DNA from 2 places in the Niveispirillum fermenti genome. Region 1 is predicted to be linked to the other one. Evidence: predicted binding sites of a transcription regulator. Region 1 holds the regulator's gene; the other holds the start of a gene.
The links. The regulator LexA, encoded in region 1, represses DNA repair genes until DNA is damaged. The targets are predictions, from matches to a motif close to ATGTTCTANTTTGGTTC.
Positions count from the first base shown of each region.

Region 2: ABC728_RS23645 (PA0069 family radical SAM protein) is a predicted target of LexA. The motif match lies at 1,709-1,725, and genes of this name have one in related genera.

Region 1 is NZ_CP156678.1:163,909-168,140, reverse strand. Features, by position in the region: gene ABC728_RS00715 (methyl-accepting chemotaxis protein) at 1-1,102, opposite strand, end outside; gene lexA (transcriptional repressor LexA) at 1,472-2,206, shown strand; gene ABC728_RS00705 (hypothetical protein) at 2,311-2,541, shown strand; gene ABC728_RS00700 (DUF6065 family protein) at 2,795-3,529, opposite strand; gene ABC728_RS00695 (DUF2336 domain-containing protein) at 3,545-4,232, opposite strand, start outside.
Region 2 is NZ_CP156681.1:2,680,890-2,685,121, reverse strand. Features, by position in the region: gene ABC728_RS23655 (SDR family oxidoreductase) at 1-390, opposite strand, end outside; gene ABC728_RS23650 (LysR family transcriptional regulator) at 496-1,389, shown strand; gene ABC728_RS23645 (PA0069 family radical SAM protein) at 1,743-2,819, shown strand; gene rlmH (23S rRNA (pseudouridine(1915)-N(3))-methyltransferase RlmH) at 2,940-3,398, opposite strand; gene rsfS (ribosome silencing factor) at 3,398-3,838, opposite strand; gene ABC728_RS23630 (nicotinate-nucleotide adenylyltransferase) at 3,851-4,232, opposite strand, start outside.

The sequences.
Region 1 (4,232 bases):
CGCTGGCATATTTCACGACCTTGTAGGGCTTGCCATTCAAATCCAGGACGGGATTGTAGGAGGCCTGAATCCAGACTTCCTGCCCGTTGCGGCCGATGCGCCGATATTCGCCGGCCTGATATTCACCGCGGCCCAGCCGTTCCCAGAACTGGCGATAGGGGGCGCTGTCGCGCTCCTCCTCCGGCATGAACATGCGGTGATGCCGGCCCTGGATCTCCTCCAGCCGGTATCCCAGCGTGTCGAGGAAATTAGCATTGGCCGTGATGATCGTGCCATCGAGGTTGAAGGCGATGACCGCCTGGCTTTTGCTGATGGCCTGGATCTGGCTTTCGAAATCGGCCGTGCGGCGCTTCTGTTCCGTGATGTCGGTGGCGAATTTCACCACTTTCTCCACCCGCCCGTCCTCGTCGAGGATAGGGGTGTAGGTGGCCTGGATCCAGATGTCGTGCCCATCCTTGCGCACGCGCCGGAACTCCCCGCCATTATGTTCCCCGGCGGCCAGTTGCCGCCAGAACTGGAGATAGGCGGTGCTCTCCCGCTCCTCCGCGGGAACGAACATGCGGTGATGCCGGCCCTGGATCTCCTCCAGCCGGTATCCCAGCGCGGACAGGAAATTTTCGTTCGCCGTCATGATCTCGCCGCTGGACGTGAACTCGATCACGGCTTGTGACCGGCCGATGGCGGCCACCTTGGCGGCGAGATCATTTCGCAGGTGGATGGTTTCCGTAATGTCTGTCGCCAGCTTCACGACCCGGACCACCTGACCTGCCCGGTTGAAGACAGGATTATATGTGGCGCGGATCCAAATTTCCCGACCTTCACGGGTGACCCGGCGGAAAACGCCGGTCTGGAATTTGCCCTGCTTCAGCGTATTCCAGAAATCGCGATATCCTTCACTTGCATGTTCTTTGGGAAGAACGAAAATTTTATGGTGTTTCCCAATAATATCTTCACGATGATAGCCGAGAGATGTCAGGAAGTTCTCGTTTGCATCTAGTATATATCCGTTAATATCAAATTCAATGACACATTGAGAGCGATCGATAGCATCCCTTAAAGCGGAAAGTCGACGGGTTTCCTGAGAAGGCTTAAAAATACGCACCGGCAATTTCCTTATTGGAAAATTAGCTATATAAATATTTATAATGATTTTGATGGTGCTGCCACCTATCCTTTCGTATATGTGGTTTCCGGGATGTTTTCTCTAAGAAATTTTTAAATGTGCATGTTATGTCAGGTGAAACTTGATGAATACCTATCCAACATCCATAGGCCGAATGTTATAAGTACATTTTTGGTGTGGCTATATCCCCCTATAGTGGTGTCGGCGGGACGGATTGCGTGCTGATGGACATTGTGAAAGCACGAACCAAAATAGAACATTGATTGACGTTCCGGGATTGTTCTATAGTCGGACCGTATCATGCCGCTGCGTGGATGGGCGACGGGCGGTTGCGGTCAAGGGGATGCCATGCTGACGCGCAAGCAACAGGAACTGCTGTTCTTCATCAATGAGCGGCTGGAACAGGGTGGGGTCTCCCCTTCCTTCGATGAAATGAAGGATGCGCTGGGCCTGAAATCGAAATCGGGCATCCACCGGCTGATCACAGGGCTGGAGGAGCGGGGCTTCATCCGCCGCCTGCCGCATCGCGCCCGCGCGCTGGAGGTGCTGCGCCTGCCGGAGAAGCCGGCGGCCAAGGCCCGCCCGGCCGCCGCACCGGCGTCACAGCCGCCGGCGGATGTGACGCCGCGGTTCAAGCCCAATGTCATCAAGGGAGATTTCCGGGGCGCCCTGCCGGGGCGTCCGGCCAGCAACGACGCCGAAGCCGTGGCCCTGCCGCTTTACGGCCGGATCGCCGCCGGCCTGCCGATCGAGGCGATGCGCGACAGTTCGGTGACGATCGACATTCCCGCCAGCATGGTGGCGACGGGCGATCATTACGCGCTGGAAGTCGCCGGTGACAGCATGGTGGATGCCGGCATCCTGGATGGCGACACGGTGATCATCCAGCGCTGCGAGACGGCGGAGAATGGCGTGATCGTCGTGGCGCTGGTGGATGGGCAGGAGGTGACGCTGAAGCGCCTGCGCCGCAAGGGGAATTCCATCGCGCTGGAACCTGCGAACCCCAATTACGAAACGCGCGTGTTCGGGGCCGACCGGGTCAATGTGCAGGGCCGGCTGGTCGGGTTGATCCGCCGGTATTGACGGCGGCCACTGCCGCAATCGCGACACGGACATGCCGCGCTTTTGCCCGGACCGGGTGCCAGGGTGCCAGTCATCGAAACGGTTTGAAAGATGGCTGGTCACCCATGTCCGCCCTGTCGTCCGTCGCGGCGCGTGCGCTGCTGTTGCTGGTGCCGCTGTCGTTGGCCATGTCGGGCTGTGCCAGCCCCTGTGACCGTATCAATGCCGAAATGCGCCAGTTGAACGCCGATACCATCCGCGACCCGACCATGGCGGGTGACGGGCGCTATCTGTCCCGGTTTCAGGAACTGGCGGCGCAGTCGGTGGAACGGGGGTGTCTGGGGCCGGAACGCTGACGACCGGCAGGGTGCCGGCCGTCACAGCCGGGCCGGGGGGCGGGGATGGATCGCCATGCGGTGGCGGGCGCCGCAGCACCGGCCGCAGCACCACTCGTGCGGCGTAGCCAAGCCATTGGCATGTTGGCGCCCGGCATGTTGGCGCCGGCGCTTGAATGCGGTGATCGGAACCAACAAGGTCCGATCACCGCAGAATGGGAATGGTATGAACGGGCGCCACCGGCGCGGTGAATGAGTACGACCCGGATCAGGCTCAGCGCTTGTCCACGAAGCCGGGGGGCCGCAGCTTGACCAGATGGTCGGGGTCGGCCGGGCTGCCGTCCGGCAACAGCCCCAGATAATAGCTTTTCTGCCATTTGGCTGTGCGGGCGTCCGATCCGGGCTGGCTCAACTCCTCATTGAAGCGGGTGCGGCCCTGGGCCCAATCCTCGAACCGCCGGGCCAGTTCGGGATCGTCCGACAGGTTGCGGATTTCCGGTTCCACGCTTTCCAGCAGGCGGCGCTGCACGGGGAAGATCGTGCAGAAAGGTTCCATGGCGTCGAACCGGACGGTCCGGCCCGGCGCCGTGAATTTCCAGTTCATGGTGAAGCTGTAGGGTGCCCAATCCGTCTCGATGATGCCCGACAGGGCGGAAATACCATCCTTGGGCCGGTTCACGGGGCCCTGCGCGCACAGGCTCCACCCCGGCTCGGTGCGGAACACGGCTTCGATATGGAAGGTCAGCACACCGGAGCCGAAATGGCTGATGGCCGGGGCCGTCGTGCCGGGATCGGGCGTGATGCTGATGCTGTCGATACCGCTTCCGCCATCCCAATGGGCCGTGAAGCCACTGCGGTTCAGCAGTTCCCAGCCATGGGCATTGGCGATGTTGAGCGGCAGGCAGCGATAGGCATAGGCCTGCGGGGTGCCGTCCATCCAGTCGCGCGTGGCCGGTGCCGGACGGATCAGGGGCGGATCGCCATGAATGGCATAGCAGATCAGCTTCATGTGGGACCGGGGCCCTTATGCCCGGATCGGATTCAGGATGGCACCGACATCGATGCCGGGCTGGTCGGAAATCTGCATCAGCAACTCGTCCACCTCCCGTTCCGCGGTGTCGGCATAGCGGTCGAACAGGGCCTCCAGCACGACCTGCTGGTATTTCTCCCGCGTGCAGTTGCCGGCCGCATATTCAATCTCCAGCGCCATCTGCTGGGCCGTGCGGAAGGGCGCGGTCAGGGGGCCGGGAATGGCCGCCGCGTCCATCAGGCAATGCAGCCCCAGCACGCCATCATCCCAGGCCAGGATGCCGGCGGCCTGCGGCGTGATGTTGGCCCGTGCCGCCATGCCCGCCACGAACAGTTCCAGATCGCCCGCGCACAGGGCCCGGAACAGTACCTGCGGGGTCAGCCGGCCCTGGCGGTAGAGATGCTTGGCCACCATCTCCGCATCATCGGGGGAGACCAGCAGGGGCTGCAGGACGCGCAGCGTTGCGGCCTCCCGTCCCCCCTCGGCCAGCCGCTTGGCCAGGGCCGGCTCGATCTTGTGGTCGCGGATCAATTGCTGGCGCACATCCTCCGACACCAGGGCGATCATGCGTTCCACGATGGCGACGGTGACATCCGGCCGGGCGGCGACGCTGTCGGCAACGATCCGGAACTGCCCGAACCGTTCCGCCGCACGGCTCAGCGTCGCCTCCCGCACGGCGGCA
Region 2 (4,232 bases), on a different replicon from region 1:
GATTAGCCCTGAGCGCTGTGCGCGCATCTGAGGAACCACGGCGCGCGCGACGTTCATCGTGCCGAACAGATTGACCTCGAACTGGCGCCGCACCGCCTCATCGGTGAAGGTCTCAAAGAACCCCAGTTCGGCATAGCCGGCATTGTTGACCAGCACGTCGATAGCACCGAAGCGCTCTGTGGTCTCTATGGCGACCGCGTTCGCCGCGTCGGCATCGGTTATATCGAGCGCGAGGGGGTGGAGGCGATCGGGTTTGCCCCCGAAGGCATCGCGCATTGCATCGGCGGAGCGCGCCGTTGCCACGACCGTGTCGCCTGCATCGAGTGCCGCCCGCACAATCTCGCGTCCAAGCCCCCGGCTTGCGCCCGTCACCAGCCAGATCTTGCCCATGGCCTGCTCCTCGCTCCTTCTTCCACTGTCGAGGGTCATGTAGCTATGCTAATTGATCAAGATAATTGGCTAATAAGTAATGGGCCCAAGTAGCAGGATTTATCAATGCGTCCGGATCAGCTCGGCGACCTCGCCGTTTTCGCGGCAATCGCCTCCGACCGCAGCTTCACACGTGCCGCGCGGCGTCTCGGCGTCACGCAGTCGGCATTGAGCCAGACCATGAAGCGGCTGGAGAGCCAACTCGGGTTTCGTCTGCTTTCCCGCACGACGCGAAGCGTCGCCCCGACCGCTGCCGGCGAGCGCCTGCTTGCCACCCTGTCGCCGGCACTGGCCGGGCTGGACGAGGAGATCGAGGCGCTGTCACAGGCACGAGGCGCCGCGATCGGCACCGTCCGGATCACGACAGGCAAACATGCAGCCGATACAGTGCTGTGGCCGATGCTGCCCGCCTTCATGCGCCTCCACCCCGGCATCGAGGTGGAGGTGTGCGTGGAGAGCGGGATGACCGATGTCGTCGCGGGCCGCTACGATGCGGGTATCCGGCTTGGTGAGCGGCTGGAGAAGGACATGATCGCGATGGCCGTCGGCCCGCCGCTTCGCGTTGCGGTTGTGGCCGCCCCCGGCTATCTCAACGACCATCCGGCGCCGAAGGAGCCGGCCGATCTGGTGGCGCATCGCTGTATCGCCTACCGCGATGCGTATGGCGAGCTGTCTTGCTGGTCGTTCGAACGCAACGGTCATGCGATGAAGATCAGCCCGGGGCGCGGGCCGGTGTTCAACGACGCTGACCTGCTGGTGGCTGCCGCCCTGGAGGGTTTCGGCATCCTCTACGTTCTGGAGGATCTGGTTGCCGCGCCGATGGCCGATGGTCGTCTCATCCGCCTGCTGGAACCCTGGTGCGAGCCGTTCGCCGGCTACCATCTCTATTACCCCGCTCGGCGGGGTACGACGGCCTTCGAATTGTTCAAGCAGACGCTTCGGGCTCGCAGGGCCGTGTGAGGGCTTGGCCCAATATCGCTTGACACCCGAACCTGATCCCTTGCGGGACGGCAGCAGCCTTCTTCAGCCAACACCGATCGTTTCGGTGCGGATAACGACGCCGTGCAGATGACAGTCCGCGACCGTTTTCATCGCGGGAACTGCCAACCGGGTTCACTATGCCGGCCATTCGCCCGTGTCTCCATCTTGGAGGGTCCGGCTGGCGATTTCTCCGCAATATCATCAAGACCTGGCGGCAGCGGGCCGGTGGTGCTGTCGCCCTGCTGTGGAGGCGGGCCGCTCGCCACGGGGCCCCTGGCGCTCCCGCCGGCTATCTGATATGTTCACTTTATGTTCTTAAATGGGGGTGCCGGATGGATGAGTTGCAGGGCACGCCGGTCAAGGGGCGCGCTGCGGTCAGCAACGAAAGCTCCCGGTTCGAGCGGGAAAAGCGGGTGCTGGTGGATGATGGCTGGTCGCGCGCGCATGAGCCGGAGCCGCCGCTGCGCACGACCGTCCTGCCCGACGATGCGCGCCGCGTGATCAACAGCAATGAATCCCCCGATGTCCCGTTCGATTTCTCCCTGAACCCCTATCGCGGTTGCGAGCATGGCTGCGTCTATTGCTTTGCGCGGCCGACGCATGCCTATCTGGGCCTGTCACCGGGCCTGGATTTTGAAACGCGGCTGTTCGCAAAGCGCGACGGGGCGGCCTTGCTGGCGCGGGAACTGCGGTCCCGCTCCTACCGCTGTCAGCCGCTGGCTTTGGGGGCCAACACCGATCCTTATCAGCCGATCGAGCGGGAAGAAGGCATCACCCGCCAGATCCTGGAGGTTTGCCGCGATTTCAACCAGCCCGTCGGCATCATCACGAAATCGGCGCTGGTCACCCGTGATATCGACATCCTGGCCCCTATGGCGGCCATGGGGCTGGCGCGCGTCGCCCTTTCCGTGACGACGCTGGACCGTGATCTGGCGCGTCGCATGGAGCCGCGGGCCAGCACGCCGGGGCGGCGGCTGGAGACCATGCGCACCCTGGCGGCGGCCGGCATCCCCGTGACCGTCCTGGCCAGTCCGATGATCCCGGCCCTGAATGATCATGAGTTGGAAGACATCATGGAAGCGGCAGCCGGGGCGGGGGCCGGTGGCGCCAGCTACATCCTGCTGCGCCTGCCATTGGAAATTGCCGGACTGTTCGAGGAATGGCTGCGGGCGCATTATCCGGACCGGGCAGAACGGGTACTGTCCCTGATCCGGCAGTCCCGTGACGGCGCGCTCTACCGGTCCGCATTCGGAACCCGCATGAAGGGGACGGGCCCCTATGCCGAACTGTTGCGTCAGCGGTTCAGGCTGGCGGCGAGGCGGTTGGGTCTGAATGCCCGCCGCTGGGACATGGACTGTTCCCGCTTCCGTGTGCCACCGGCGGTGGGTGACCAGCTTCAGCTTTTCTGAATGGCCCGGCGCCCTTGTGCCTGGACGGGAAGAGTGGCAGGCGGACTGTCATGCCAACGGCGGCAGGTGGAACTCCTCATCCGCCACCTGATTGGCGTGTTGAGCGCCCATGCGCGCGTATCAGGCGCGGTGGTAGGGATGACCGGCCAGGATCTGCTGGGCGCGGTAGAGCTGTTCGGCCAGCATGCCGCGCACCATCATGTGCGGCCATGTCATGGGGCTGAAGGCCAGCACCAGGGCGGCCCTTTGCCGGATGCCGGCATCCAGCCCGTCCGCCCCCCCGATCACGAAAGCCAGATCCCCTACGGCGGCATCGCGCCACTGGCCCATGCGGGCGGCGAAATCCTCCGATCCCATCATGCGCCCGCGCTCGTCCAGCGCCACCAGCGTGGCGCCGGCGGGAAGGGCGGCCAGCAGAAGCTCGGCCTCTGCCCGCTTCAACTCGTCCCCTTCCAGCCGCTTGCGGCTTTCCACCTCGCGCAGGGTGAAGGGCCACGCGATCCGGGCCTTGTATTCCTCGAACAGGTCGCGGGCAGGGCCAGGTCTTGCCTTGCCGACGGCGGCCAGCCAGAGGCGCATTACTGCGCCGGCCCGCCGTCGAACCCGGCCGTCAGCGCCTTCAGCGAGGCCGGCGGCTCCACGCCCCACATCTTTTCGATGCAATAGAAGGCGCGCACTTCCGGCCGGAACAGATGCACGATCACGTCGCCGCCATCGACCAGCACCCAGTCGCACTGAGGATAGCCTTCCGGATTGCCGGCATGGATGCCCAGGTCGCGCAGGCGGCGCACCAGATGGTCGGCCATGGCGCCCACCTGGCGGGCCGACCGGCCCGTCGTGACGACCAGATAGTCGGCCATGCTGGTCTTGCCGCGCAGGTCGATGGTGATCGTGTCCTCGGCCTTGTCCTCGTCCAGTACGGACAGGATCAGTTCAAGGGTGCGCTCCGGCATGTCTTGGGCGGCAACGGCGCCGGCCACCGGCTGCGGGGTATTTTCTGCACTCACGATCTGGGTCACCTACATCAATCCTTAGCGGGTCTCAACTGCCTGGGTCCCGGCCGCCCGTTGTTGCCGGATGGCCGTTGCCGATGCGGGATGCAGCGGGGCTTCCAGGAAGACCCAGGCGGGCGGCGGCAGGTCGGCCAGACCGGGCGCCCGCCGCGCATCGACACGCATAGCGGCAAATCGCCGGGAAGCCTTGCCGCCCAGCGCCTGCGTAGAATAGGGATGTCTGGGGAAGACTGCAACCGGCACCGTGGTGAATATCCGGGTCCAGGACCGCCAGCGCGGCACCTGGACCAGATTGTCGGCCCCCATCAGCCAGACGAAGCGGGTGGCCGGAAAACGGGTCTTCAGCGCGGCCAGCGTGTCCACCGTGAAGCGGGTGCCCAGCCGCGTTTCGATGTCGCTG